Regions from separate parts of the Enterovibrio sp. FF113 genome, predicted to be linked through region 2. Evidence: riboswitches for the same ligand, from Rfam matches in the RefSeq annotation. Region 2 holds a riboswitch; the other holds the start of a gene.
The links. Region 2 has a riboswitch for cyclic di-GMP ahead of ACED36_RS12180 (DUF4114 domain-containing protein). Riboswitches for the same ligand answer to the same signal wherever they lie in the genome.
Positions count from the first base shown of each region.

Region 1: another riboswitch for cyclic di-GMP. It lies ahead of gbpA (N-acetylglucosamine-binding protein GbpA); the one in region 2 lies ahead of ACED36_RS12180 (DUF4114 domain-containing protein).

Region 1 is NZ_JBGONO010000003.1:4,863-19,877, reverse strand. Features, by position in the region: gene ACED36_RS03050 (efflux RND transporter periplasmic adaptor subunit) at 83-1,204, shown strand; gene ACED36_RS03045 (efflux RND transporter permease subunit) at 1,211-4,366, shown strand; gene rarD (EamA family transporter RarD) at 4,613-5,512, opposite strand; gene ACED36_RS03035 (alpha/beta fold hydrolase) at 5,816-7,108, opposite strand; gene ACED36_RS03030 (flagellar brake protein) at 7,166-7,867, opposite strand; gene ACED36_RS03025 (thiol-disulfide oxidoreductase DCC family protein) at 8,098-8,514, opposite strand; gene ACED36_RS03020 (LysE family translocator) at 8,621-9,253, shown strand; gene ACED36_RS03015 (NAD(P)H-dependent oxidoreductase) at 9,656-10,285, shown strand; gene ACED36_RS03010 (monovalent cation:proton antiporter-2 (CPA2) family protein) at 10,282-12,264, shown strand; gene ACED36_RS03005 (GNAT family N-acetyltransferase) at 12,264-12,743, shown strand; cyclic di-GMP riboswitch class I at 12,867-12,970, shown strand; gene gbpA (N-acetylglucosamine-binding protein GbpA) at 13,051-14,613, shown strand; gene ACED36_RS02995 (murein L,D-transpeptidase family protein) at 14,764-15,015, opposite strand, start outside.
Region 2 is NZ_JBGONO010000013.1:74,634-89,648, forward strand. Features, by position in the region: gene ACED36_RS12135 (calcium-binding protein) at 1-3,693, shown strand, start outside; gene ACED36_RS12140 (MetS family NSS transporter small subunit) at 3,786-3,884, opposite strand; gene ACED36_RS12145 (sodium-dependent transporter) at 3,881-5,380, opposite strand; gene ACED36_RS12150 (YnhF family membrane protein) at 6,309-6,401, shown strand; gene ACED36_RS12155 (patatin family protein) at 6,489-7,706, shown strand; gene ACED36_RS12160 (sugar O-acetyltransferase) at 7,756-8,313, shown strand; gene ribA (GTP cyclohydrolase II) at 8,459-9,058, shown strand; gene emrD (multidrug efflux MFS transporter EmrD) at 9,439-10,641, shown strand; gene ACED36_RS12175 (peptide MFS transporter) at 10,931-12,349, shown strand; cyclic di-GMP riboswitch class I at 12,718-12,807, shown strand; gene ACED36_RS12180 (DUF4114 domain-containing protein) at 12,839-15,015, shown strand, end outside.

The sequences.
Region 1 (15,015 bases), on a different contig from region 2:
GAGCCCAATAATATCACTATAAATTATCGCTATTCTTTTTTGCGTTTGTCTCAATGCAAACAGGTTAGGTGAGGAGAGAAAAATGATTAAACGGAAGTTATTGCTTCCTGCGCTGATTAGCGCATCAGTGCTTGTAGGTTGTGGTGGGCAAGAAGCTCAACAGAAGGGTGGCTTCTTGCCTATCGTTGATATCCAATCTGCTGAAGTGATTGATTATCAGCCACAACAAACGTTTGTCGGACGAACCGAAGCGATGGAGGATGTCAGCATTGTTCCTCAAGTTTCTGGTTACTTAACCGAGCGATATTTTACCGAAGGTGAAATGGTCATAGAAGGCCAACGTCTTTTCCAAATTGACCCCGCTATTTATCGCGCGAAGGTCGCCAGTGCTGAGGCATCTGTGGCGCAAGCAGAGGCTGGCGTGACGAATACCGCGTTGGATTTTGAACGTGGGAAAGATTTGTTACCTCGTGGAGGTATTAGCCAATCTGAGTTTGACCGTTTGACCGCAGTAAAGCTGCAAGCTGAAGCCGCCTTGAAGGCAGCGCAAGCGCAACTGCAAGCCGCTGAAACTGACATGTCTCACACCGAAATCGTCGCGCCATTCACTGGGCGTATCAGTGAAAGCTTGGCCAGTATTGGTGATTTGGTTTCTCCCTCCACTGGCGTTCTCACCACCATCGTTAGCCTTGACCCGATGCAGGCATCATTTTCTATGAGTGAGAAGCAACGTCTGGCTGCGGGTGCTGACAGAATGTCAGGCAACGGCGAGGGCGGCGCAAAACGTGTTGAAGTGTTCCTAAGTATGGGTAATGGGTACGACTATGAGCATGCTGGTAAGTTGGACTACGTCGGTAACCGCATTGACGTTAACACGGGCACCATTGCGCTGCGCGCAAAATTCCCTAACCCGAGTTATCGCCTGCTTCCGGGGCAATATGTTGAAGTTATCGTCAAAGAAAAAGCCACCACGCCACACATTGTTGTGCCGCGTTTGTCGGTTCAGACCGACCTAGAAGGTGATTTCGTGATGGTACTGAAAGAAGGCAATGTCGCTGAGCGTCGTAACGTGAAGCTTGGCCCTCAAACGGAACAAGGTGTCATTGTATTAAGCGGCCTAGTAGAAGACGAGCAAGTGTTGACCAAAGGTTTGCAGCGTGTTCGAAATGGCATGACAGTTCGCCTTCAAGGCCAAGGGGCATAAGCTGATATGTTAAGTCGCTTTTTTATTAACCGCCCAAAATTTGCGCTGGTTATCTCCATCATTCTGACGCTCTCAGGTCTCATCGCATTGTTGAACCTGCCAGTCGCTGAATACCCTCGAATCAGTCCACCTTCTGTTAGTGTGACGGCGTTTTACGCAGGTGCCAGTGCTGAGGTGGTTGAGCAAGCCATCGCAGACCCGATAGAAACATCGGTCAATGGCGTGGAAAACATGATCTACATGTCTTCCAAAAGTGCTAATGATGGCTCTTACAGTTTAAACGTGACCTTTGATATCGGCACTGACCCTGATATGGCACAGGTCAACGTACAAAACCGTGTTGCACAAATAGAATCAAAGCTGCCGCAAGAAGTGCGTCAGATTGGTGTCACGGTGAAGAAGCGTTCGCCGGACTTGTTAATGGTACTGAACTTCTATGCGCCTGACGGCAAATACGATGAACAGTTTCTGGTTAACTACATCAACCTGAATGTCAAAGACCAAATTGCACGAGTCAAAGGCATCAGTGATGTCAATGTGCTTGGTGGTGGCGAATACTCGATGCGTGTTTGGCTTAACCCAGAAAAAATGGCCAATCTAGGCATCACCACGTCAGATGTGCGTTCTGTGCTTGCTGAGCAAAACGTTCAGGTTGCCGCGGGTGATATTGGCGCGCCGCCATTCAACAACGCACAAGAAATGACGTTCAAACTGGTGACACAAGGTCGCCTGAGCTCGGTGGATGAGTTTAAAGACGTGGTTGTTCGCGCAAATGCGGACGGCACCATGGTGTACCTGAAAGATATCGCTGATGTGTCCTTGGGCCGCAAGTCTTACTCGGGTAACGGCAATTTCCGCGAACAGCCTGCCTCTATCGTGATCTTGAACCTGCAATCTGACGCTAACGCGCTGGAAAGTGGGGGGATGGTCATGGAGCGTTTAGAACAGCTCTCTCAGAGCTTCCCTGAAGGGATGAGCTATGAGACCAGTTATGACACGACGCTGTTTGTCTCTGAGTCTATCAAAGGCGTCGTTGTCACGCTGATAGAAGCGATATTGCTGGTTATTGCGGTGACCTACCTTTTCCTTGGTAGTTTCCGTTCTACTTTGATCCCCGTTGTCGCGATCCCTGTGTCACTTGTGGGTACGTTTGCCATCATGTTGGCGGCGGGCTTTACCATCAACACCGTGACGCTGTTTGGTTTGATTTTGGCCATCGGTATTGTGGTGGATGATGCCATCTTGGTTATCGAAAACGTTGATACCAACATGGCAAAAGATCCGTCTTTGACGCCTCGCCAAGCGACATTGCTTGCGATGAAGGAAGTGACGGGTCCCATTATTACGTCGACGATGGTGTTGCTGGCCGTGTTCTTACCCGTGGCAATGTTGCCGGGTATTACCGGGATCATGTACCGCCAATTCGCATTGACGATATGTATTTCCGTTCTGATCTCGTCAATTAACGCACTGACCTTGTCACCTGCAATGTGCTCCCTTGTGCTCAAGCAAGGTAAAGACAATCACGCGCGTTGGTTTACGGCATTTAACCGTGGCTTAGAAAGCGTTACTAACAAATACGGCGCGATTGCAGGCTTCTTAGTCCGTAAAACTGCGGTGTTGGGTGTGCTATTTATCGTTGCAGTCAGTGCGGCAGGTTACTTTGCTACAACCACATCAACAGGGTTTGTACCGCAAGAAGATAAAGGTGTTCTGCTGATCAACGTTCAGCTACCGGATGCTGCTTCTTTGTCACGTACAGAGGAAGTGACCAGAAAGCTGAATGACATTGTGACCAGCGAACCGGGTGTTGAAGGGGCTACCGTTGCTAACGGCTACGCATTCTTGACGGGTGCTTCTGCATCAAACGGTGCGTCAATGTTTGTGAAATTGAAGGATTGGGAAACGCGTCAAGCACTTGATGGTGACCACTCCTCGTTTGACATTATTAACCGAATCAATGGGGCTGCTGCCATGCAGTTACCGGAAGCGATTGTGTTCACTATGGGTCCACCTGCTGTTCCGGGGATGGGACCGGCGTCTGGCTTCGAGTTTGTATTGGAAGATACGCTTGGCCGAAGTCGTGGTGATTTGGCCATGGTGTCACAACAGTTGATGGAAGCGGCTAACCAGCAGCCGGAAATTGCGAGTACGTTTAGTACGTTCCGCGCGAATGTTCCGCATTTCTACGTTGATATTGACCGTGAGAAAGCCAAGCAACTGGGTATTCCTCTGTCCGAAATTTTCACTACGCTTCAAGGCAACTTGGCGTCGATGTATGTGAATGATTTCAGTTTGTACGGCAAGAGCTACCGTGTGACGATTCAGGCTGATGCGGATTTCCGTAACGATTTGGATTCATTGAGTCGTTTCCATGTTCGCTCTAACTCGGGTGAAATGATCCCACTGGGTACTTTGATTGATATCGAGCAGGTGTTCGAACCGGATGTCGCATGGCGTTACAACATGTATCGTTCTGCTGTCATCCAAGGGTCACCTGCGCCAGGCTACTCGTCAGGTGATGCGATTGAAGCGATGGAACGTGTTGCGGCAGAACAACTGCCACAAGGTTACCAATATGAGTGGACGGGAATGGCCTATCAGGAGAAACAGGCAGGCAGTTTGGCGATCTATGCCTTTGGTCTTGCGCTGATCTTCATCTACCTGTTTATGGTGGCACAGTATGAAAGTTGGACGATTCCACTGGCGATCATTCTGGTGGTTCCGGTTGCAACCTTGGGTTCCTTCCTCGCTCTCGCTGCCACTGGCACACCGCTTAACTTGTACGCGCAAATTGGTCTGGTTCTGTTGATTGCGATGGCCGCTAAAAATGCCATTTTGATCGTTGAATTTGCTAAAAATGAGCGTGAACAGAATGAACACCCAATTAGTGACTCTGCAGTGATGGGCGGCAAGCTGCGTTTCCGCGCGGTGAACATGACGTCTTGGTCATTCATTCTCGGCATCATGCCGTTAGTCTTTGCGAGTGGGGCGGGTAACATCAGCCAGAACTCACTGGGTATATCACTGGCAGGTGGTTTGCTCTGCGTGTTGTTGGCGGGTACGTTCTTTATCCCTGGCTTCTTTGCCATTATCCAGCGACTGCGTGAGAAGTATCACGGCGGCTCCACTAAGTTGATTGAAGTGGAAGACGAAAAATAATCAAGCGAGCGCTATGACCGCCGAATGCGGCCAAGTTTGATATGAAAAAGGCATCCTCGGATGCCTTTTCTTTTTTGTTTTCATTTATACCAATTAGGATAAGTATTCAGTCATTCTTGCTGGTTAAAGTCGGCAATAGCTGTGTCAGAAATTTTATAATTGGAATAAAGAGTCACTGGGATTTCTTCCTTGCTCTTGACGATTGTTCCTGCGCAAAGTATGACCGCTTGCTTAACCCTATGGGGATTAGGTCTGTGGCAGGTTCGTTTTTGCTTTCACCTTTATCAGACCCTCTGTGATTGAAACAACCAACCCCAGCCAAATTAAACCAAAGCTCACGGCTTTAATGCTGTCGAATGTTTCATGGAAGATTAACACCGCGAGGAGAAACTGCAGGCTGGGTTCGATGTATTGCATGAGTCCAATCATCGACATTTTTGCGTGCTTCACGGCTTCTGAGAAGAAGAACAGCGGTGCGAGTGTGATTGGCGCTGCGCCAAGATAAAGCAGTAGCGTCGACATCTCGCTAGATACCGCGACACTGGTTCCTGTGGCCATTTTGTAGGCCATATATCCCGCTGCAAAAGGAAATAAAACGATGGCTTCGACGAATAGGCACGAAATAGCATCATATTTCACATAGCGTTTGCACCAGCCGTATAGTGCGAAAAATACCGCCATCAATACGGCTGCAACAGGCACTTCACCGTATTGCCACACCTGATAGCTCAACCCTAACGCACCAAAGACAACCGCGGCTTTTTGACCAAAGCTTAGCGTCTCTTTAAATGCCAAGACGCCAAGTGCGATAACCAGTAAGGGGTTAATGAAAAAGCCTAGGCTTGCATCTAACACTCGGTCGTTTGTCATCGCCCATGTAAAAGCACTCCAAGATATACACATCATGACCGATGCTAATGACGCGAAAGCAAAAGAGCGTTTGTCTGCGGTCAATGTTTGCCAATTAAGTGAGCGCCCGCGACGACTCTGCAAAATGATGAGTAAAAATGGTACGGATGCAGCGATACGCAAGGCGAGCAGTTCATCCATTGCCGCGTTAGGGAGAAGCTGATAATAGAGCGGCATCGCGCCCCATAACAGGAAGGCAATCGCCGCCATCACGTTACCAAAACGTGTCGGATTCATAGAATAGTACCTGGATGAAAAATAGTCAGAAGAAGCGGGATTTTATAGCGAGAATGGCAATTGTAAAGCATTTGATAGGAAGAAATAACGGTTTAAATCGAAGTGTGGTTACCAGGTCAAGTAATAGGACATTTATGCTTTTGATTTCTATATAAATATAATAAATAACAGGGATTTAGTCACCAATATTTAACATTGATATTGAAGTTTTTATACATAATTCTTCGTATGGGAACGGCTATTAGTAAGGTGGTTTTTTGCAGTTATGAAGCCGCATGAAAGGATCATGCGGCTAACGTGTATTTATGGGGTATTTTCGATTTCTTCTGCCATATCAATCAATCTACCCAATATACGTTCGCCGTCAGCGCGAAGGCCGTTATGTTCGTATTCGTTGGTGATCCAGGCGCGACTGTTAGGAATGTTTCGCAGTGTTTCGCGGGAATAATCCATCTCCACGTACATGTCGTCTGCGTATACCGCACAAGCGACGGGAACCATGTTCGCGTTGAGTGCGTCCACGTCATACAACGCAGGCCAATCCGATTTAGCGGCAAGCAATTCCGCCGCGCCTTTTAGTGGAACCAGATTTTGAAGTTGGTCAAACATCCACGGATATACCATTTCGCCCGTGAACAAAAATGGTGTTTCGGGTGAATAGTTAAATGCCGGAAACTCTGTATTGCGAACGCGATGGGCAGACCAATCAGAGGATTGATCTTGGTTGTAAATCGGTTCATGTAGGAAGGCATAAATAGGGTTGGTCTGATAGCTTTGTTCGGCCAACATCGCTTGTAAAAAGGCATAGCTGAGCGCCTTGCCGGTAGCGGTATTGACGAATGCGTCTTCGAGCAAATAATACATCGGCAAGTTTGCACCACTACGGCCAAGATTGATGCCAATTTGCTGGAATTGTTCCACAGTAAACGTCTGACCGTTCGGCAATTTAACGTCACTGGATGTTAAGTGAGTAGCGATCTCTTTGCAGCGTGTTTGGGCGCTTGGGAACTGTGCAAAGAAAGCCTCATTCTTGTCTAGCACGCGTTGATAGGTGGCACGGTAAACGTCATCGGCAGGGCGAGTTAACGAAGGTACACCACCTGTAATGTATACGCGGCTCAGGCTGTTTGGATAGAACGACAAATAAGTGAGTGCACAGAAACCGCCAAAGCTTTGACCTAAAATTGACCATGTTTTGATGCCGAACTGCTCACGAATGGCTTCTGCATCGCGAACAATATTGTCGGCGCGAAAATGTGAGATAAGTTCCGCTTGGTCACTCGAGGATAAGTCGGCAAGTGTCTGAAGTGTGAGTGGGGAACTGAGCCCCGTGCCACGTTGATCTAACAAGAGAACACGGTATTGTTGCAATGCACGCTTTAGCCAACCGCTCCGACCGTCTGGTCGCGGGGAAGGGAAGCCTGGGCCACCTTGAAAATACACCAGCCAAGGCAGGGAGCCTGCATCACGGTGATGCTCAACGACTTCTCGAGCAAAAACGCGAAGTGTTGTGCTGTTTTTGTCATCGTAATTTAGCGGTAAATCAAAGTGGTGTTGACGATAGACCAAGCCATCATCGATAAAGGTTTCTTGCATGACTTTTTCCTCTCGTCTTGGACGGTTTCATCACTGACTTTAGCGTCTCTCTGCTTGCTAAGAAACCGTGGAGACATGGCTTGTTGAATTTTCGGCATCTATCTCAGATGACATGATGAGCCTAGCAAGCGTATCACGTGCTTGATGGCTGCCTTCGTTGTTGAATTTGATGCCCAGTTGAATCCCTTCACCACTGCTGGTGACCGTCACTACTGTGCCTTCAAACATGATGGGCGTATCAAATAGCGCGTTGATGTTAAAACGCACTGACTCGCCAGGCTCGATAAATTGACTGTTCGACACTCTGATGGCGCATCCGCCCAAAGAGAAATCGGCAAGTTTTGCTAATGTGCCTCTGCCATTAATTTCGACCTGCACAATGCGAGATACGGTGTAGCGTGCAAATCTGCGCATGCGGTGAATGCCGACAGAATCTGGAATGGCAATCGCGAGCATCTTTTCGGGCCTGTGCATCACGCTAAGAATATGGGATTTGAACGCAAATATTTCGCCATAACGTGACGAAGAGATACCGCGCACAATGACTTGCCAGCCAGAAGGGTCGGACAGCAATTTACTCAGTTCAGGGTCGCTTGGTGTTTCAAGAAGCAGATACTTTCGATCACGATAGCCAATGAGGCGGGAGGACCCGCTAAAGGCTTTGATATTATCTTTGTATCTCAGTTCAAACGTGAGAGCAGTGCCAACGGGGATCGTTGGCAAAAAGGCCGCAGCCGAAAGTGTGTCGGTGGTTTTCATTCTGTTATACAAATCAACATATTGAATTGAGTCGCGAAATTAGAAATTGCGTTAATCATTTCTCAAATTTACGACACGTATTTTGGCAGGGATGGTGCGTCTAAATGAACAATTAGTCAATAGAATGATTGGCGGTATAATAGTGATGCATGTCAATGAAAGTGCCAGATTTACAGTAGCTCTGTGTTGTTGTTAATAGTTAATTACACTGGTGTGGCTTTTCAATCAACTTATGTTTTCGGTCTGTTTTTGTTTATCTCGCACCCCCCGCTAGCACAAGGTTCACAGCGTGACTTGCCTGTGAGCAACCATGAGATGCGATAACGGTTCTTGGCAAAAGTTAGATAGGCTTTATCTGCAAACCAACGAATGACAGGAAGGCGAAGTAAACCAATCCAACGTTTTCTACCCACCCGTTTCCAAGCCTGATGTGTCACGTCTAACCCTAGTAATACTCGGCCATCGTGAAATTTGCCATGCAAAATTTCACGTGCATCATCAGGGATAATATCTGGATAACGTTCGGTAAAATCAGACGCTAAAATGTCTTCAAAATGAAGTGAGCCATTCGTGTTTAAGGTGCGGAGTTGGTTCATCTCGGCCACACATAAAGGGCAACTTCCATCGTAGAAAAGTGTGAATAGCATTGTGCGTGTCCTAATCATGAGTTCTTCATTGATACGCAGTTGATTTATATTCGGATCGTCACCATACCAAACAGTTAGTTATTATCGGAAAAACGGAGCAATGTGAATGGAATTCTATCACGCGTTTATTACCCTGACTTTAGTCCATCTATTGGGGGCAGCGTCGCCAGGACCTGATTTTGTGATGGTTTCACAACAATCACTTGTGCATGGTCGCCGTGCAGGGTTGCTCGTTAGTCTTGGTATTGCGCTCGGCCTTTCTGTTCATATTATTTATTCATCTATTGGCCTCGCGACTGTGATCAGTGACTCTGCGATTGTCTTGTCGGTAATGAAGTATTTAGCCGCAGCTTATCTGATTTATCTCGGTGTGAAGGGTATTCGAAGTAAAGCAGCAGTAGGCGATGATGAGCAGTCTGTGCCAGTGAAAGCACGCTCCACGGCGAAGCTGATTTCGATGGGCTTTGTTTGTAATGCGTTAAACCCGAAAGCACCATTGTATTTTCTCTCTGTATTCACCTTGGTGGTTTCACCGGACATGCCCACCTTTGAGCTTTTCTTGCTGGGTATATGGATGATGTTTGTTCAATTGGCGTGGTTCAGTTCAGTGGCGCTTGTTCTGTCGAAACCGTCTGTCCAAGCCAAATTCAAACGTGTTGGGCATTGGGTAGACAGAGTATTAGGTTCGGTGATGTTAGCATTTGGTCTGAAACTACTGTTTACCAGTTCATCGAAATAGCGTGTGTGAAGATGACAGAAGAAAGCCCCGCTCGGGGCTTTTTTGATCGTGATAGAGCCTCTAAGAATGAAACTAAGTGAAGCATGGTCCCCAGCACAACACCATGTTCCACCTATGCTCATGAATGTTTTTCGACTTCTTCTTGAATGTCGTACTCAGATTCATCATGGGATGTCTTTATAGTATGGCCTAGTGACTCAAGTGCGATTGATGTGATTTCAACCAAGCGAGTGTTTAGTCTACCTTCTGAGATAGGGTATATGCTCACTCACTAATATTGCAGTACGTGGCAGGATTTTGGTATTTTAGGTTACTAATATTAACCAGTAATTATTTGGTTACCTGGTTGCAATGCGCTTGAAGCACTCATATTAGAGGCACCAATGTCAAAAAAGGACGTTTATGGCAGACAATAAAAAGAAAGTGCTGGTGTTATTTGCGCACCCGTCTCAACGACGATCGGAAGTGAATGCGCCGCTTTATAAAATCGCGCAGTCGGTCGAGGGAGCGACAGTGGTGGATCTCTATGCCGAATATCCGACCTTTCACATTGACATTGACCGCGAGCAAGCGCGTTTGCGTGAGCATGATGTGGTGCTCTTCCAATTTCCCCTTTATTGGTATTCAACGCCTGCCATCTTGAAAGAATGGCAAGATTTAGTGTTGGAATATGGTTTTGCTTATGGCTCGAGCGGCACCGCATTGCAGGGGAAATACTTCATGTGTGCCATTACCGCGGGTGGGAGTGAAGAAGCGTATAAAGCCGATGGGTTTAACCATTTCAAAATCCGTGAACTTCTCTATCCCCTTGAACAAATGGCAAACTTAACGGGCATGAATTATCTGGCGCCGTTTGCGATCTTTGGCTCACGAACCGCCGCAGAGGAAGGAAAAGTCGGCCAACATACTGCCGCTTATAAAAAATTACTGACTGCGTTGGTTGATGACAACCTAGACACGGATTTGCTTGCTGGTATTGAAAAAATAACAGCCCGCTCTATCGATGGCGCCATCAAGGAAGGAAAAGCATGACAGATTTATTCTTAAAGGCATTTATCTATTTAGTTGCTGCTGTCATTGCGGTGCCGATTGCCAAGCGTTTGGGTTTGGGCTCGGTTCTTGGGTATTTGATTGCCGGTGTGATTATTGGCCCTCTGACGGGGCTAGTGGGTTCGGAAACCAATACTATTCAGCACTTCGCAGAATTTGGTGTCGTGATGATGTTGTTCCTCGTAGGTTTAGAGCTTGAGCCGAAGATGCTCTGGGCAATGCGAAACCGCTTGATGGGATTGGGCGGCCTCCAAGTCGGTGTCACAACAGCGATAGTGATGGGGATTGCATTACTCTTTGAGCAACCTTGGACCATCGCGCTTGCCATTGGCTTAATCTTCGCGTTGTCTTCGACTGCTATTGTGCTGCAAACCTTTAATGAAAAGCGACTCACCAAAACAGAAGGCGGTCGAAATGCTTTTTCAGTGTTGCTGTTTCAAGATATTGCCGTGATACCGATGCTGGCGTTTATTCCGCTGTTGGCACTCCCTGAGTTGGTGGAAAAGGCAAAACATGCCGCCGCTTCCGCGTCTGAACACCATGAACAAATGAGCCTAGTCGCGGGATTGCCGGGTTGGGCCGTCGGTTTAGTGATCTTGGGCTCAATCGCAGGTGTCGTTGTAGGCGGGCACTATTTAAGCCGTCCGTTATTACGCTTTGTTGCCAGCTCTGGTCTTCGTGAGATATTTACCGCCACCGCGCTGATGCTCGTGATTGGTATTGCCGCACTGATGAGTTTGATAGGCCTTTCACCAGCACTAGGTACGTTTTTGGCGGGTGTCGTATTGGCCAACAGTGAATTTCGTCATGAGTTGGAATCAAACATTGAACCGTTTAAAGGACTGCTGCTGGGCTTGTTCTTTATTACTGTTGGGGCGGGCATCAACTTTGGCATCTTGTTTGAAGATCTGTTTGTCATTATTGGCCTGACAATCGGACTCATGGTATTGAAAGCCATCGTGCTGCTTTTGTTGACTTTTATATTCAAGATCAAAGGCTCAGCTCGTTGGTTATTTGCACTGAGCCTCGCCCAAGCGGGTGAGTTCGGGTTTGTGTTACTAAGTTTCTCAATGCAAAACAATGTATTGCCTGCTGAAACTGCGCAGTTACTGTCGCTGGTAGTAGCAATTTCTATGTTTCTCACACCCGGTTTATTTATTCTTTATGACAACGTCATTTTGCCGCGTTACGAGAAAGTGTCTAATAACCGCGAAGCCGATGTGATTGATGAGCAAGGGTCGGTGATTATTGCGGGTGTTGGCCGTTTTGGGCAGGTAGTGAATCGTTTGCTGACGGGTAATGGGGTGAAGACCGTCGTGCTTGATCACGAAGCCACGCAAGTAGAAAACCTGCGCCAAATTAACATCAAAAGCTATTTTGGTGATGCCACTCGACCCGATCTATTGCATACAGCAGGTATCGAAGAATCGGCGTTGTTGGTGGTCGCCATGGATAACGAAGAAACCACCACCGAGCTTGTTGAGTACGTGAAACACACCTATCCCCATGTGAAAGTGCTCGCTCGTGCCTTTGACCGTGGGCATGCGTATAAGCTTCGCCATGCGGGGGCGGATTTTGTGATCAAAGAAACCTACCACTCTGCACTGGAAATGGGCGCAGAAGCGCTGCGTACGCTTGGCTCACATCCCTTTTTGGTTGAGCAGCAAAAAGCGATGTTTAACCAAATTGAGAAACAGAGTTCTGAAAAACTCTATCAAAGTTGGTTAGGCGGCGAAGAATCACAAACCTACGATAACCATTACCAACATCTGTTTATTGAGCTAGAAGAAACCATTCGAGAAGCGATGGATACGGATAGGATGGATAAACATGCTCTCACCGAGCGCGAGTGGACGCCGCCACCAAAGGGTTACTTAGATGAATTTGGTGCGCCTCCTTCGGATGACCAGCCTAATGAACCGCTGAATGACGCGTCGGACGAACAGGAGAAACCCGCTTAATGTTGCTTGTGCCCTTTGAAGCAGCAGATGCACCACAACTTTGCGGTTGGATACCAAACGCCAGAGACAATTACCTATGGGGGGGCCCGGCGTTTGAATTTCCAATCACGGTTGAGCAGGTCGCAGCGCACTTAGCGAAACCCGAAGTGCGCCCTTTTCTCTTTCGTCATCAGGGTGAAGCAGTCGGGTACATTGAGCTTTATCGAGTATCTGCCACTGAATACCGCCTATGTCGGGTGCTGATCGCCGCTGAAAATAGCCGTGGGCAAGGCTGGGGCAAAGCGATGGTGTCAATGGCACTGGATGTTGCCTTTGAAGAGCCTAAAATTACGACAGTTAGCTTGGCCGTGTTTGAGTGCAATCAGATCGCAGTCGCTTGCTACACCGCCCTGGGGTTCGACTTACTACAAGAAGAGACCAAAACGCGTGAGTTTCAAGAAGAAACATGGACGTTACTGAGAATGCAAAAGCGGCGTTAGGTGATAAAGCGTACTATCAATGCATGCCCTGTGTGACCCTCCTTCCATTAAGGCTCTTGCCACCTCCGCGCCCCCTATATTTCTGTTGAATATCAAGCTATTCAGAATACGATGCGCGCGTTCCACAATTATCGGCAAACTGTTTGAAAAAACAGGACGCAAAGCCTCCGGTCTAAGAGTGTTCTCTGCTTAATGTAGAGAACAATGATGATAGCGGGGTTGCCATTTTCGAGATTGAAAATGTCTGCTTTTCGCGTCTGTCCGTGCTGTGGGTGAATAACAATAAAAACACGCAGGAAGTACATACATGCTCAAGCTTCACACCTCTATTTTGTCTGTTACCGCCGCGCTTTTCAGCGCGAGCGTGATGTCTCATGGTTATATTAGCGCCGTTGATGATGGCTTAGCTGGCCGTGCGGCAATGTGTAAATACACCTCTGAAACGGGTGAGAAAAATACTGATTGTGGTCAAGTTCAGTGGGAGCCACAAAGTGTGGAAGGGCCGGAGGGTTTCCCAGAACTTGGCCCCGAAGACGGCAAACTGGCCAGCGCGGGATTGATCCAGTTTTCAGCGTTAGATGAGCAGACCGCTTCACGCTGGATCAAACGCTCGATTGTGGCCGGTCAGAATGATTTTGAGTGGACGTTCACGGCAAACCATGTGACGCGCACTTGGAAGTACTACATCACTCAACCTGATTGGAACGTGAATCAGCCGCTGGCTCGCGCTGCATTAGATTTGAATCCGTTTTGTGTGATTGAAGGCAACATGCAAAAGCCGCCAAAGACCATGGTTCACTCGTGTAATGTGCCTGCTCGTGAAGGTTACCATGTCATTTTGGCTGTTTGGGATGTGGGTGATACTGCCGCAGCGTTTTATAACGCCATCGATGTGCAATTTGACGGCGAGCAGCCAGAGCAACCTAATTGGTCTCAACATGGGCAAATTAATCCTGGTATTAACCTGGCAACAGGGGATGCGGTATTTACCCGTGTGTTTGACAACGAAGGCGAGCGCCCAGAGCTGTCAACGCGTCTGATCATTGAGAGCGAAAAAGCCGGTGTGGCAAACACCTGGTCATTCGATCTTGCGGCAAAAATTAATCAGGCTAATAACGTTATTAAAGCGGGTGTGCGTGACAGCAATGGCAATTTTATCCCCGTTTACGGTGCTAATCCGATCTACTTGAAGAAAGACAGTGGACTAGCACGTGTAGAAGTTGGCTATGACATTGCATCACCTGAGCCGGATTACGGCGTGATCATTGATGGCGTGGCATCCGAATACATGATTTCAGAAGACGGGATTGATCTCGATTTCACCGTCACGGCTGCTGGTGACATTACGGTTGAAATGACCGTTTACAATCACGCACAAGAAGCATTAGCTTACGAAAAGTTGTCGTTGGAAGATGGCGTGTCTGAAAACGTGAATCTACAACTGACGAAAATTAGCGCCGGTCACCATATGCTGGTTTCTCGCGTGAAAGACAGTGAAGGAAATTTGGTTGAACAGCAAACCATAGACTTTCACCTGATTGAAAAAATCGACCAGTGTGGCACTGATCCTGAGGCAATGAACCACCCAGCATGGGAGGAAAATACCACCTACACAGGCGGCGAAAAAGTAGGCTTCAATGGTTTAGTGTGGGAAGCAAAATACTGGATTCAGGGAGCAGCACCAGAAAGCAGCGATGCGTGGAAATTGATCAGTACCTTGCCAGTGGCCTGGACATCAGGCAAAGCGTATTTAACTGGCGAGCAGGTGCTGTTTGGAGGCAACTTGTATCAGGCTAAATGGTGGGTAAACAGCAGCCCAGCATCAGCACCAGAAGCATGGACGAACAAAGGCCCGTTTGCTTGTGAATAACAACAGACATTGTTGATAGCATAATAAATCAAATGACAAGCCTGATGCGAAGCAACGCATCGGGCTTTTTTTGGACTGTTTGGGTACAAACAAAGGTCGACAATGTCTCTGATTTCACGTGATCTGAGTGAAAGCTTTAAGCAGAATGGCTTACCATTCAATTGTTATCGGCGTGCCTACTGAGACCATGCTCAGAAACTCATCCATCTGCTCGTTGGCAATCGCAATACAACCATCTGTCCAATCCTCACCTCGACTAAGGCTAGGGTGCGGGCCTGCTTCGTTTTTCTGACCATGAATCATGATTTGACCGCCAGGGCTCACGCCCAATAATTCAGCGCGCGCGAGATCTCGTGTGTTGGGATAATTGATGCGGATAGAGCGATAAAAGCGGGATTTCTC
Region 2 (15,015 bases):
CTCCTGAACGGCGGTTCAGGTGATGACGTTCTCAAGGGCGGACGGGGAAGTGACGAATTACAAGGCGGCACGGGTGACGATCAACTCTTCGGTGGACGTGGCGCGGATAGCCTTTTTGGTGGTGACGGTAATGACACCTTAAATGGCGGTCGAGGTAACGATTTACTTCAAGGCGGCAATGGTGATGACACCTTGTCAGGTGGTAAAGGGCAAGATGAGATTTATGGCGCTCAAGGCGACGATATTCTGAATGGTGGCAATGGCGCAGATCGCCTGTTTGGCGGTGACGACAATGACACCGTAAGAGGCGGAAACGGCAATGACTACATCAAAGGTGATGCTGGCGATGATGCGTTGTTCGGTGGTAATGGCACAGATGAAATGAAAGGTGGCGACGGCAACGACACGCTGAACGGTGGCAGAGGCAGTGACGTTCTTTATGGCGACAATGCTGACAATGCTACCCGAGGCGATAACTTGCTCTTCAACGGTGACTTTGAAGCGTGGGGTGACGATGCCGGTGCGAAATGGGGCTTGTTCAATGATGAAGACGTTGCAGGTTGGAGTACGCCAGATAACGTTAAAATGGAACTGCAACAAGGCGGTTTCGGCGGTGGGCCATCTAATGACAACACCAACACGGTGATGGAGTTAGATACCAATAAGAACGCGACGGTGCAGCAGACGATCAATGTTGAATCCTTTGCTCAAAATGATGAAATCCCTCTTGAGCTGAGTTTCGATTACGCTAATCGCTACAAAGGCAGTGATACCGAAACGAGTCCTTTTTCTGTGACGATCACCGATCAAGGTGGCAATGTCATCTATAACCAATATTTTGATAATACGCAGTCAAATGCGAGCTTTGTGTCTTACGACGCCTTATTTGTCGTGCCAGTTGGCACAGAGAACATTACCGTTACGCTGCAAGGTGAAGGAAAATCGGACGGCTATGGCGCTCTTATCGACGGTATTTCGATTACTGAAATATACGAAACCGTCCAGGTCGATGGCATTGTTTATGAATTCACTGGCAATGCGGATGTTATCAATGGTGGTAATGGCAATGACCGTATTTTCGGCGAAACGGGTAATGACACTTTAAACGGCGGTCGCGGCTCGGATTACCTGAATGGTGGCATTGGGGATGATGTGCTTGCGGGTGGTCGTGGTAACGACGAATTGCAAGGCGGCGTCGGCAATGACGTACTCAAGGGTGGCCTAGGTGCTGATGCACTTTATGGCGGCGATGGTGAAGACACCTTGAATGGTGGCAAAGGTAAAGATGTGCTCCAAGGCGGTAATGGCGATGACATTGCCCGTGGAGGACAGGGCAACGACGAGGTTTACGGCGGTAGCGGCAATGACCAGCTATACGGTGGCCTCGGCGCTGACCGGCTCTTTGGTGGGGCTGACGATGATGCTATTTATGGCGGTAAAGGCAGCGATTACCTAAAAGGCGATGCGGGTGACGATACCTTAAACGGCGGCCGCGGCAACGATGAACTTAAAGGCGGCACGGGTAACGATGCGCTTTACGGCGGTGCTGGTAAAGATGTGCTTCGCGGTGAAGACGGTAACGACACGCTAAATGGTGGTCTTGGCAATGATGAATTGCAGGGCGGGATCGGTAGTGATGTGCTGAACGGCGGCTTAGGCGCTGATGCCCTTTATGGCGGCGATGGTGAAGACACCTTGAATGGTGGCAAAGGTAAAGATGTGCTCCAAAGCGGTAATGGCGATGACATTGCCCGTGGAGGACAGGGCAACGATGAGGTTTACGGCGGTAGCGGCAATGACCAGCTATACGGTGGCCTCGGCGCTGACCGGATCTTTGGTGGGGCTGACGATGATGCCATTAATGGCGGTAAAGGCAGTGATTACCTGAAAGGCGATGCTGGCGATGATGTGTTAAACGGTGGTCGTGGCAACGATGAATTGAAAGGTGGTACAGGCGACGATGCACTCTATGGCGGTTTAGGTAATGATCTACTGATTGGCGAATCCGGCGACGATATGCTTGTTGGCGGCAAAGGCGCAGATGAATTGGACGGCGGCGAAGGCAATGACACGTTAAACGGCGGTCGAGGCAATGACGTTATTCACGGTGATGAAGGCAACGATGTCTTGTTGGGTGGTCGTGGTAACGATGAACTCCAAGGCGGTGAAGGAAACGATACACTGAAAGGCGGCCTTGGTGCTGACAAGCTCTACGGCGCTGAAGGAAACGACAATATCTCCGGTGGAGAGGGTAACGACATTGCTTACGGTGGTGTTGGCAACGACATCGTCAAAGGTGGCAAAGGCGATGATACCTTGTCAGGCAGTGAAGGTGACGATGTTGTCTTTGGTGGTGATGGCAACGATAAATTGTCTGGCGCTAATGACAATGACACACTGGTCGGTGGTCGCGGTAATGACGATATTAATGGCGGTAGCGGTGACGACTTGATGCTAGGTGGTGACGGCAATGACGTTCTGTCTGGCAGCAGCGGCAGTGATATTGCTTATGGTGGTGAAGGAAACAACGCCATTCAGTTAGGCAGCGGCAATAACGTCGTCGCCTATGACGGCAAGGGTAATGATACGGTTGTCGATTTCAGTGCGAGAGATGACAAAATCGTTATACCTCGTTCAATTGGCATGCTGTCACTTGCAGCGCTTGGCTTGGCTCAAGATGGGGCGGATACCGTGCTTACCATTGGTGATTATTCGCTTCGACTGGAAAACGTCGATGTGGAAGACATCACTGAAAGTAATATCGAGTTTGTCAGCGATGAAGACTTTGCTGAGATGCTCAGTGTCGACAGTGTGCTTGCAGTTGAAGAGCAAGCTGTTGTCGCTCAGCTTGACGGCAGTTTCCTTGCAACAGGTAGTCTGCTGAGTGAAGACAATACGATTGGCCACTGGCATATTAAATCCATACAACTTGATAGCACCGTTTATGAAGTGTCAGATTCAACGGTCGTGATTCAAACTGAGCATGGTGAGTTGACTGTGTTTGGTAAAGACGACCCTCGTCACATTGAAGGTGAATACGCCTACCATCTCAATTCTAGTGCCGTAGCAGAAGAAGCGCTGGAGCACTTCGATCTGAAACTGGAAAACGATATTGGTGATATGACAGACGCGACCTTCGATATCGTGGCGGGAGAAGACGCAGACGATGTCCTCAATGACCTCGCATTTGACGCTGTCATCGACGGTACGGCTGGCAACAACTTACTGGTGGGTAACAGCGATGACAATGAGATTAATGGTTTTGCAGGTAACGATATAATTGATGGTGGCCTGGGCAACGACCTGATTTCGGGCGGAGCGGGATCTGACAGCATGTATGGTGGTGAAGGATCAGATACCTTCGTCTTCCTCAAACAAGATGGAGGTGAGGGGACTGTTGATGTCATCCAGGATTATTCGCCGTCTCTCGACCTGCTCGATTTCAGTGACTTACTCGATACCATCGAAAGCGAAGACCTCAGCAGTTACCTTGTTGCTTTGGAAAACAACGAGGAAAACGAAGCAACATTGTCTCTCGCATCGAACGGTGAAGATGTTGACCAACAAATCACCTTCAGCAATTTGTCGGTAGCTGATTTGGCTGATGCGTTCGACATGCCAGTGAATTCAACAGGACAAGATGTGATCAGTAATATGCTGGAAGAGAATAAGATCCTCATTAACAGCTTCTAGATGTGTCTGCTGAACAATAAAGTGTTCAGCGAGATAGTGACACAAATAAAAACCCCGGCGATGTCGCCGGGGTTTGTTTTTCTAAGTGGGGATTATTTGTCCGCTTTCATGGCGATACGAATGCACCATGCAGCGCCACCCCAAGTGATGCCAAAACCTATTAGCATCATAATGATTGCACCTGTTGTCATGCGTTAGCCTCCTGTGCTTCTGCTGAATTTTTAGCAGGCGAAGAAACGATATTGATGATGACACCAACAGCAATCAGTGCCGCCGTTAATCCCCAACCCAACATCAGTAGGTCGCTTTGTGCGTAACCGCCGTAACCTTCGTTGAACGTGTTCACAAGGTTTGTACCAACGATCCAAGCCAGCATCAGTGGGCTAACAAAGCGAACACACACTTCTAGCCATGCGCCAACAGAGAACTCAGATACCTTATTAACGTAAGCGCGGATGTCGGAGACTTTCACCAACCAGCCGATAATCACCAGCTCAATCAAGCAGCTCGCCAACAACGCCACGTTATTCATGAAGTAATCGACCAGATCCAGCAGCAATAGACCGCCGTTGGTTGCAAACGCCATGGAAATAACCGCACCGATACCACATACCGAAGAGGCTGCGACTTTACGACTAACATTTAGCTTATCGATGATGGCAGAGGTCACCGCCTCAATGATAGAGATGTGCGAGCTAAGACCCGCTACAACCAGCGCCAGGAAGAACACAGGGCCAAGGATGTAAGGAGCCGGTAACAGGTTAATCGCTTGTGGCAATGTCACGAACGCCAAACCAACACCACCGCTGACGACTTCGGTTACTGCTTTCCCTTGTTCCAAGGCCATGTAGCCAAGAATAGAGAAGATAAGTACACCCGCAAGGATGGAGAAACCACAGTTGATCAGAACAGTCATGAACGCATTGTTTGTGACGTCAGACTTCTTCGGCAGGTAGCTTGAGTACGCCAACATGATGGCGAAACCAACAGACAGTGTGAAGAAGATCTGGCCGTATGCTGCTGACCATACCTTAGTGTCAGTCAGTTTGCTGAAATCAGGCGTAAACAAGTAATTTAAGCCATCAACAGCACCCGGTAGGAAAGCAACGCGCAGTACAAGCAGCAGAACCATAACAAACAGTAAAGGCATCATGATCTTGCTAGCACGTTCGATACCGCCTTTCACGCCTGTGAATACAGCCGCAAAGGTGATCGCCCAAGCCAGTGCCATTGGCAAGGCAATGTGCAACTGCCAGTTACCTAAGTTACTTGGTGAGTTATCACCTAGCTTCAGATACTCACTGAAGAAGAAGGCATTGGTATCAGTGCCCCAGCTCTGATCGAATGCAAAGCCAACGTAAGACATTGCCCAACCGATAACCGCTACATAATACACCGCGATGGTGGCGGCAATACCGACTTGGAACCAACCTAACCATTCAAACTTGGTGTTTAGCTTTGAAAATACGACAGGTGCAGAACCGCGAAGTTTATGGCCAAGACCAAACTCCATGATCATAAAGGGAATACCAGCAGTCAGCATCGCAAAAAGGTAAGGAACAAAGAATGCGCCACCGCCGTTTTCATAAGCCATATACGGGAAACGCCAAATATTTCCCAATCCAATTGCAGAGCCCACTGCCGCAAGAATAAAGCCTGCGCGTGAACCCCATTGTTCTCTTTTCATAACGTCTCCTTGTTGTTGAGAACACCAGTCCTTTTTCCCCATGCAGTTGTTTGTTAACGCAAGTGGGAGGTGTTTTGCTTCATGATGCCATTGTGGTTTTTGGTGATTATTTTCCAGAGGCACCAAAAGCAGGTGTGTATCAACGATCTTGTGTTTGTCATCTATTCCCATCACTCAAGACAAAATAATCATCTATTGGTGAGGTTATTAGCAGACTAAGCATTGGTAATAGGTAAATCAATAGCGCATATCTTTTATGTTTGTGCTGTTATCGTCCTAATAATTCCGATTTGTCGGGGTAGGGTAGGTTGATTGCCGATGTAAATAAACCATTAGTAGTTTATTACACTGAAGTTGTGATGGGTGTTAGTGGAAAGTTGTTATTTGGTAAAGCGATTTGATTGGTCTTATTTTAACCAAAATTTGAGGTTTGGGTCGAAATTGTTGCTTAGCGCTTAAATAGTAAGCTTATCATCGTTATTTCTCTGGTTTTATCCAGAGGATAAAAATTTATGGTTAAAATTTAATCATCATAAACGTCTAAATAATAGCGTGAAAAATTGTAATTATTCAAAATTATTAACACTATGCGTGGTTAATGAAATGTTGCATCTATGGGGGTGTTTATACTCATTCCATATGTGCTTACAGTGCGTTTTTTTGTTGAATTTAGTCATAAATACAACGTAACTATGCATCCCGGCGAGTATTTCAAAACGTTTCATTAAGATGGCTGGCATAAAGCGAATTATACTGATTAGGCTAGGATATTAAGGGGTTTGCTTTGCGTCACAAATTGAAACAAATGATGCAAGAGAAGGACGATCTGAGATGGGGTTGTGAATATTCTGGCTTGCGCTGTTAAACTGCTTACATTATGAATGTGTAAATTGTGTGTTATCAGTTATTTTTGGCAAGGAGAAGCAGAATGGATATTAACTTGAAAATCGCACTCGCCACCGTCTTCGTTGCACTTGGCGGTATTCTCACTTTTGCTTCGGTAGCAATCGTGTTTTCATAGCGTTTCGTGCCATAAATTGATGGCTCTGTGCGAGTAGCCCTAGGTACAATGTGAGTACCTGATTAAACCTTCTTGTTAGAGGTGATTGTGCAGAGCTCCAAAGACAGTGATCCACAAACGTCTTTCCCGTCTTCATTGGACTACATTCGTACGCCCTCAACGCCGACAGATGGCCGAAAAAAACGTATAGCCCTTGTTGCTCAAGGCGGGGGTCAGCGTGGCATCTATACGGCGGGTGTTCTCGACAGCTTTCTCGATGCTGGCTTTGACCCTTTTGAAATCTATATCGGTACGTCCGCCGGTGCTTTGAACATCTCTTCTTATCTCACTCGACAGCGTGGCTTTGGCCATCGTTTCATCACCGAGTACACCACGCAAGATCGTTTCTTCAATCTACTTAAATATGTGCGAAGACAACAGTTCATGGATTTAGATTGGGCGCTCGAAATCATGGGGCCAACACACCCCAGTGGTTTAGCGTTCGAGAAAGCGAAGGCCGTGTTAGCAAATCGCTATGCCTATGCTTGTGTCACGAACACCAAAACGTTGGAGCCTGATTACTTTCATCTTTTTGAAGATGATTGGATAAGCGTATTAAAAGCCACTTGTGCTATTCCGATGCTTTACCCGTCTAGTGTTCAAATCAGTGATCAATATTATGTTGATGGCGGGGTCAGCGGGGCCATTCCGGCGAGAGAAGCGTTTAACCGTGGTGCAGATGTCATCGTGGTGATCAGAACGGAACCCGTTGCTCAAGATAGAACCCACATCAGCTCTACTTTCATTGAAAATATTCGGAGCCGAGTGGAGACTCGATTGCCTGAGTATCTGACTCGTCTCAGCATGGATGATCGGTTTGAGCGGTTATCTGAATTTCATCAGCAACTGTCTTTGCGTTTGGAAGAGGTCAAGCTGCGCTACAAAGAACATTCACATGAGCCACTTTGGGCGAAACTAAAAGAAATGATGCCGAAGAGTGCGCACAAAAACGGAGGAAGGTGGCTTTACGGCGGTGATGCCATCTATCGGTTACACGCCATGTCTGGGCAGAAAGTGAATAGCGATATGTTGGAAATGATGACCAAGCACTTTCATAGCTATCAAGATGCCATTCATTTTATGTCTAATCCTCCACATCGTGCCGAATTGATTCAGATCTGTCCGAGCACACCGCTTGCGAGTAGTGCCTTGTTAAGCAAGCCTTTTCAACTAGAGCATGACTATCAAGATGGGTTAGTTGCGGGGCGTCGTTTTATTGATGAATATGCGTTAACCCTCAATGATGTTTCCACGGTCACACGCTAAAGTAGAAAGATAAACAAAAAATTGTTGTGCGGATATCAAGGAAGATACGTTGACCGAATTTGAAAAAATGCAGCAGGGCAAACCTTATAGCCCTGCTGATACAGAGCTCACCCAATTTCGATATGCCTCACGCAGGCTTTGCCAGCAACTGAATAACATTGATCCCGCCGATGCCGATGCGCAAGACATGGTCGTCACTAAATTGTTTGCCATGCGCGGTAAAGGACTTGCTGTTGAAGCGCCTTTTACATGTACCTACGGCATGAATATCCACATCGGAAACAACGTCGCCATTGGGCCAAACTGTACCCTGATTGATAGTGGCCATATTGAAATAGGCAATAACGTATTGATTGGTCCCGGAGTCGGGATTTACTCCATTACACAAAGTTTACTCCCGCTTGATGTTCAAAATGGAGAGCATGAAATTTCATTGCCTATAATTATTGGTAACAACGTAGTGATTGGTGGTAACAGTGTTATCAAAGCGGGTGTCTCGATCGGTGAAGGGGTCGTGGTTGAGGCGGGTTCCGTGGTTGATGGCGATATTGAGCCTTTTGCCGTAGTCGCTGGCAATCCAGCCGCCGTTATTCGGCGCTTACGCTGAGATGTTGGCAGTGCTTGACACTTCTGTTACGATTGCTCGCCACACCATTTGAAGTGTTACATTATAACAATTCTAGGATGATGGTGTTGCAGTATAGGGCAGTACATATTCGGCTAACACCGAAAAAAACAGAGAATTACAGTCGATGGCAAAAATTAGAGCACGAGTCCCGTTGAATGTTGGTATTGGGAGCAATATTCCAGCAGAAATCCTGTCATTTGACGGTCTGAACTCGGATCAAGAGCACGTCGCGATAATCTTCAGTAGTGCTGATCAGCAGCAGATCGCACCTCTGGTCAGAATGCATTCCGAGTGTCTCACCGGCGATGTCTTTCATTCTTCACGCTGCGATTGTGGCGAACAACTTGAAGAAACCATCCAGAAAATGGGCGAGCAGGGCGGTATTTTGCTGTATCTCCGCCAAGAAGGTCGTGGCATTGGGCTTTACAATAAACTGGATGCGTATGAGCTACAAAGCCAAGGAATGAATACTTACGAAGCCAATAATCATCTTGGTTTTCCGGATGATCTTAGAAGCTTTGAAGATGCCGCTGACATGCTTAAAGCATTAGATACCACCACAGTGCGTCTGATCACTAACAACCCGAAAAAGATAAAAGAGATACAAGAATACGGTATCAATCTCGAAGCGGTTGTTGGCACGCAAGCCCATATAAAAGATGGCAATAAAAAATACCTCAAAGCGAAAATTTCACACGGTCACCACAAGTTGTCCATTGATTAAGCAACTCAATGACAATGACCGAATAGTGTATTGATAGAGCGGGTATATGAATTCGTTTGAATGAGCAGCGCATGGCGCTGCTTTTTTTATGTACAGAGTTTGATTGGATTCTACCCAACGCTATATTGCCCATCGCTGATAAAACAAACGCATTAGAAAAACTAATCCTTTCTATGATTTCTTATCGTGTATGAAACACGTTTTTTATGTTGTTTGATTCCGCTCTCACCACTACTATCTGCCAAAAATAAGCGTCGGCAACTGTATTTTCTGAATCCAAAAGTCACTTGGGTATCGCAATATCACTTCTCGAATCGCCGAATCGCCGAATCGCATTAAAGAAACTTGTTAATTTTTGCTTGTCACGGGGAGCGCTGGTGATGTCTGCGACAACGCCTATATCTAGAATTCTACTCATGATCATCATTTTGGCTGCGGTCGGACAGATGACACAAACCATGTACATTCCATCAATGGCCTTGATGGCAGACGACTTTCAAGTTTCGCCTGCCATGCTTCAAGCGGTAATGGCGTGTTACTTGATTCCCTATGGCCTATCTCAGTTTGTTTATGGGCCGTTGTCTGATCGTTTTGGTCGAAAACCTATTATCTTGACAGGTCTTGTCATTTATCTGGTTGGTACCGTTATTACATTGGCAGCGTCGTCGTTTGACATGTTCCTTTTGGGCAGTGTGATCCAAGGAGCGGGTATTGGCAGCGGCGGAGCCATGGCGCGCACGTTAACCCGAGATTGCTTCGAAGGCAGCCGTTTACATCGCGCAAATAGCTTGGTCAGTGTCGGGTTGATTTTCTCCCCACTGATTGCTCCTGTGTTGGGTGGCTTCTTGAGTGTCCACTTCCAGTGGCAAGCAAGTTATGTGTTCCTGTTTGTCTTGGCGGCAGTGGTGTATCTGATCATGTCCGTTTACTTTCAAGAGACTTTGCCGCCTGAAGCTCGTCGTCGTGATTCAGTGATCAAAAGCTATCACCATGTCATGAGTAATCGTCAGTTTCAGGGGTATCTAATTTGTCTGATCGCAGTGTTTTCGGGTATCTCGGTATTTGAAGCGGCAGCCGGTGTGATACTTGGCAGTACGCTAGCGCTGAGTGCAACCACAGTGAGTCTGTTGTTTGTCCTTCCTTTGCCTGGCTTTATGTTGGGTTCTTGGTTTTCGACCGTGATTGAAAGCCGCTGGTCGGCATCGAAATCTCTTTTACTGGGTTCAGTCATACTGCTACTTGGTGCGTTGATTGTATTTGTACCCGGTGTTAACGGTGTTATTACGATTGAAACCTTGATCGGTGGTGCGTTTGTGTACTTCATGGGCGCAGGTATCTTGTTTCCCGCAGCGACCACGGGTGCTGTGTCGCCGTTCCCTAGACATGCCGGCACAGCTGGAGCGGTGTTAGGTGGCGTGCAAAATATGGCGGCAGGCTTCTTCACACTGTTGGCGGCAAAAATGAACGTCAACGACCAGTTTTCACTGGGCGCAATTTTGCTGACCATGGCAGTGCTATCTGGCCTTGGGCTGCTACTGTGCCGCCGTCAAAAAATGGTGCCAGATTTGCCTGTCACTGCTTAACGGCCTGCTGCCTCGTCAAATTTACGTGCAATTCAGTTCGTGCTCGTGAGTACAAACGGCTCAGGCTAAAACACTAAAAAGCAGGGTATCCCTATGGGATTCCAGCTTTTTTTGTTTTTCGCGAGCGTTGCGTAAAAGTAACCACACAAACGAAGATGATTTTTTTGCATGAAATAATTGCGACGGAAATCAAATTCGGGCAGTCTGTACGCCCTGTAGCGGAGTCTGAGAGGAAAAGGAGGTCCATATTCACTCCCGCTGAGTTAATCAGATAGGCGGTAAACACGCAATGAATTCAAACAGACAGTCAGATTGGCTGGGTCACCCTCGCGGCTTGTTCCTTCTGTGCGGCACAGAATTGTGGGAACGTTTCTCTTTCTACGCCATGCGCGCCATTTTGGTGCTTTACCTCACTGATAAAACAATCAACGGCGGTCTCGGATGGACGACACAAGACGCGCTGAATCTCTATGGTATCTATACCGGTTTAGTTTACCTGACCCCTGTGTTGGGTGGATGGCTGGCGGATAACTTCCTCGGTCAGCGCCGCTCGATCATCATTGGTGGTGCACTGATGGCCATCGGGCAGTTCACACTGGCCTTGCCAAATAGCGTTATTGACCCATTTGAACTGCAAGCCTTTTATGTGGGTTTGGGCTTCTTGATTGTCGGGAACGGTTTATTTAAACCCAATATTTCAACCATGGTTGGTCAACTGTATGGGGAAGGAGATAACCGTCGAGACGGCGCGTTCACTATCTTCTACATGGGTATCAACTTGGGTTCGTTGCTGGCCGGGATCATTGCGGGAACAGCATCAATCCATTACGGATGGAAAGCAGGTTTTCTATGCGCAGGCGTAGGTATGCTGCTCTCTCTAGTTGTTCAATTGCTGTTTGCCAATCGTTTATTGGGCAAGATTGGCGTTGAACCTGCGGCAGTGGAACAGCGCCGCCAGTCTGGTTCAACACAAAAGCAACCGCTGACAAAAGTGGAACGTGATCGCCTTAAAGTCATCCTAGTAATGAGCTTGTTTGTGATCATTTTCTGGGCGGGATTTGAACAAGCGGGTGGTTTGATGAATATTTATTCTCAAGACTACACCAACCGAATGCTGGGTAGTTTTGAAGTGCCTGCGGCTTGGTTCCAATCTCTGAACCCTATGTTCATCATTGTTTTTGCACCACTTCTGGCGTTATTTTGGCGTCGACTGGGTGCGAGTGAACCGAGTTCACCGATTAAATTCGCCATGGCGATGGGCTTCTTGTCGTTGGGATTTGTGTGCATGATCGGTGCTGCCCTTCAACAAGGTGCTGACATGTCCATTAAAGCGTCAATGTGGTGGTTAGTCGGAGCCTACTTCTTCCATACACTTGGCGAGCTGTGTTTGTCGCCGATAGGGCTGTCTTTGATCACTAAGCTGGCACCATTGAGACTGATGTCAGTTATGATGGGCACATGGTTCTGCGCGAATGCTGTGGCGAACTATGTGGCGGGGTTTGTTGGAAGCCATGTTGGAGATGCGGGTCCTTTGGCCATTTTCAGTGGTATTGCGATCACGTCAGCCGTGGCCGGTGTTTTACTGATTCTGTGCTCGAACAAGCTTGTTAGTTGGATGCACGGTGCGGAAGGTGCGTCAGCACTAATTGACGAAACCATGACAGAAGCAGACAAAACGTTAACAGAAAAACCTGCGGTTGTAGCGTAACCTTATTATTAATTATATAGGCCATCGCCAGATGGCCTATATGTCGACCTCCCCATACATTAAATGGGCAAGGTCACAAATGGCGAGTTATCCATACAGAAATCAGTCATCAGTACTGATTGGACTGCCATGCGTTTCTCATACTGCCTCAGCCTTTCCTGCTTGCAGGTTAATTTTTCGCCACATCTAGGCCTTATATTCCCATTAAATGCGGCCTCCAGCCTTGCTCCGATCTAATCGATCAACCAATCTGTCATGGAAGTATCTGAGGCGCAATCGAGAAAGTGCATTAAGAATTTGTGTTAGAGATGTTGTAGGCGCCCACCTAAATACTCACATACGTGAAACTATCAATAGGACAACTATTCGGAGAAAAAGGCCAAACCTGTTGTGAAGCAGGGACGGAAAGTTGCGGATCTCTTTGATGTTGATGATAAAGAGATGGCTGTGCTGCCTCTTGCTTTGGTTAGCAAATAAGAGGAACAAATAATGGCGAATATCATAGGTACAGGCGGTGTTGATCAACTTAATGGCACCCTCGATGATGATTATATTGAAGGCCGTGCAGGGGATGATGTCATTTATGGTGATGTAGGATCTTCTTCAGGAAACGGTTCAACGGGCGCAGTGTTCATCTTGGGTGACGATTTTAGTGCTGCAAGTGGTGATTTCTACTATTTCTCAAACTTCCCCCCAACGCTTAATTTCACCGGTTCGACGACCACTGCTACGTTCAACGATGACGATGCCCAGCTGAATGGCGATGATGCGTGCAATGAGTACTCAGATGACAAATCTCAGACTGTTGAAATTGGCGGTCAAGAGTATGGCGTCAACGTTGATTTCGGCCTGAAATACTGCGATGCATCTGGCAACATTTACACCTTTGCAGTGGTTGATGTTGATACCAATGGTTCTGGCAACCATTGGGGAGAAACTGGTGAAAGCGGTAAGATGCTGATCCAAGTCGATGGCCCAGAAATTACGGGCAGCACGCAGTTATCTCTTGTTCCAAACTCTTACCACAACATTAGCAGCTTAGATTACTCGTCAATCACTGAACCTGAGCCAGTTGACCCAACAGTTGGTGGTGATGATGTGATCACTGCTGGTGATGGAGATGACACTGTCTATGGCCAGGGCGGAGATGACTACATTGAAGGCGACAACGGTCAAGATTCGCTGTATGGCGGGGAAGGCGACGATGTTATCTACGGCAATACTGCGTCTCCAAACTTTAACGCTGACCCGTGTGTAAATGTATTCCAGATGGGTAATGACTTTACCAAGCCTTCAGGTGGTGAGTTCCATACCTTCTGTTTCCCAGACAAACTCGCGTTTGATGGTAATTCAACCAAAGTGACTTTCCAAGATGATGATGGAAAGCTAAATGGCGACAACTACTGTAACGAATATTCCGACGACAAGACGCAAACAGTGACCATCGACGGCAATACGTATTCCGTTAACCTCGATTACACGCTGAAATACTGCGATACCGAAGGTAATGTCTACAAGTTTGCAATCATCGACGTTGATCTAGATGGCAATGGTCATCACTACAGCAACCTTAATGAAAACGGTAACCTTCTTCTTCAACTTGAAGGCCCTGAAATCACAGCGTCGACCCAGTTGTCTTTGGTACCCAACTCATACTGCAATATCAATGAGATTGATTATTCATCCATTTCTGAAGAAACGACCCAAATATCTAACGATGAAGATTTCATAGATGGCGGTGCAGGCAATGACACCATCTATGGTCAGTGGGGCGATGATGAGATCCATGGAGGCACCGGCGATGATGTCATCTATGGCGGTCAAATTGGTCGTCAAACACTTGATCTCGACCGTGGCGCTGATGGCTATTGGGATGTAAGTAATGGCGATGCTGTTACGTTAGATCTGTCTAATATCACTTCAAGCGCGTCTTACAGTAACAGTGTTGGTTACTACGTATTGGACGAAAATGGCAATGTGCTGGCGGCATACGTCATGGCTGACAACGCCAAGTTGGATAGTGCGGCGCAAGCAGTTATCGATGTTGAAGGCGCGGCGAAAATCGGCCTATTCATCATTCCAGATGGCGACACAAAAGGCTTCAACGAGGGTGAAATTACGCTGAGCTTTGCCAGCGGTAGCCCTGTGTTTGGTCAAGGTGGCCTGACCGCAGGTGGTTATGTGTCTGAAACCGGTAAAAACGGTGACCGCCTAGATCATGAAATCAATTCTGGTGAAAACTCTTGCTGGGAAGATCTGTGGTGCCTTGGCGACAAAGACTTTAACGACGTTGTGATGAAAGTGAACGCAACGCAGGTCGTTGAAGAAAGTGATGCTGATACGATTTATGGTGAAGAAGGCAACGACACCATTTATGGTGGCGATGACAATGACCACATCATGGGGGGTGTGGGTGACGATGTTCTGTTTGGCCAAAAAGGCGACGATATCATCGAAGGTGGTGAAGGTAACGACCGAATCTTTGGTGGTGTTGGTAAAGATGAACTTTATGGCGGTGCAGGCGACGATTACTTGGATGGCGGCCCTGGCAGCGATGTGAAAATTGATGGTGGTACAGGTGTTGATGAATACCGTGGTAGTGCGGGTGACGATGTCTTTATCTTCGGTGAAGATGACTTTGTTGGCCTGAGTGTCACGAATTCTGC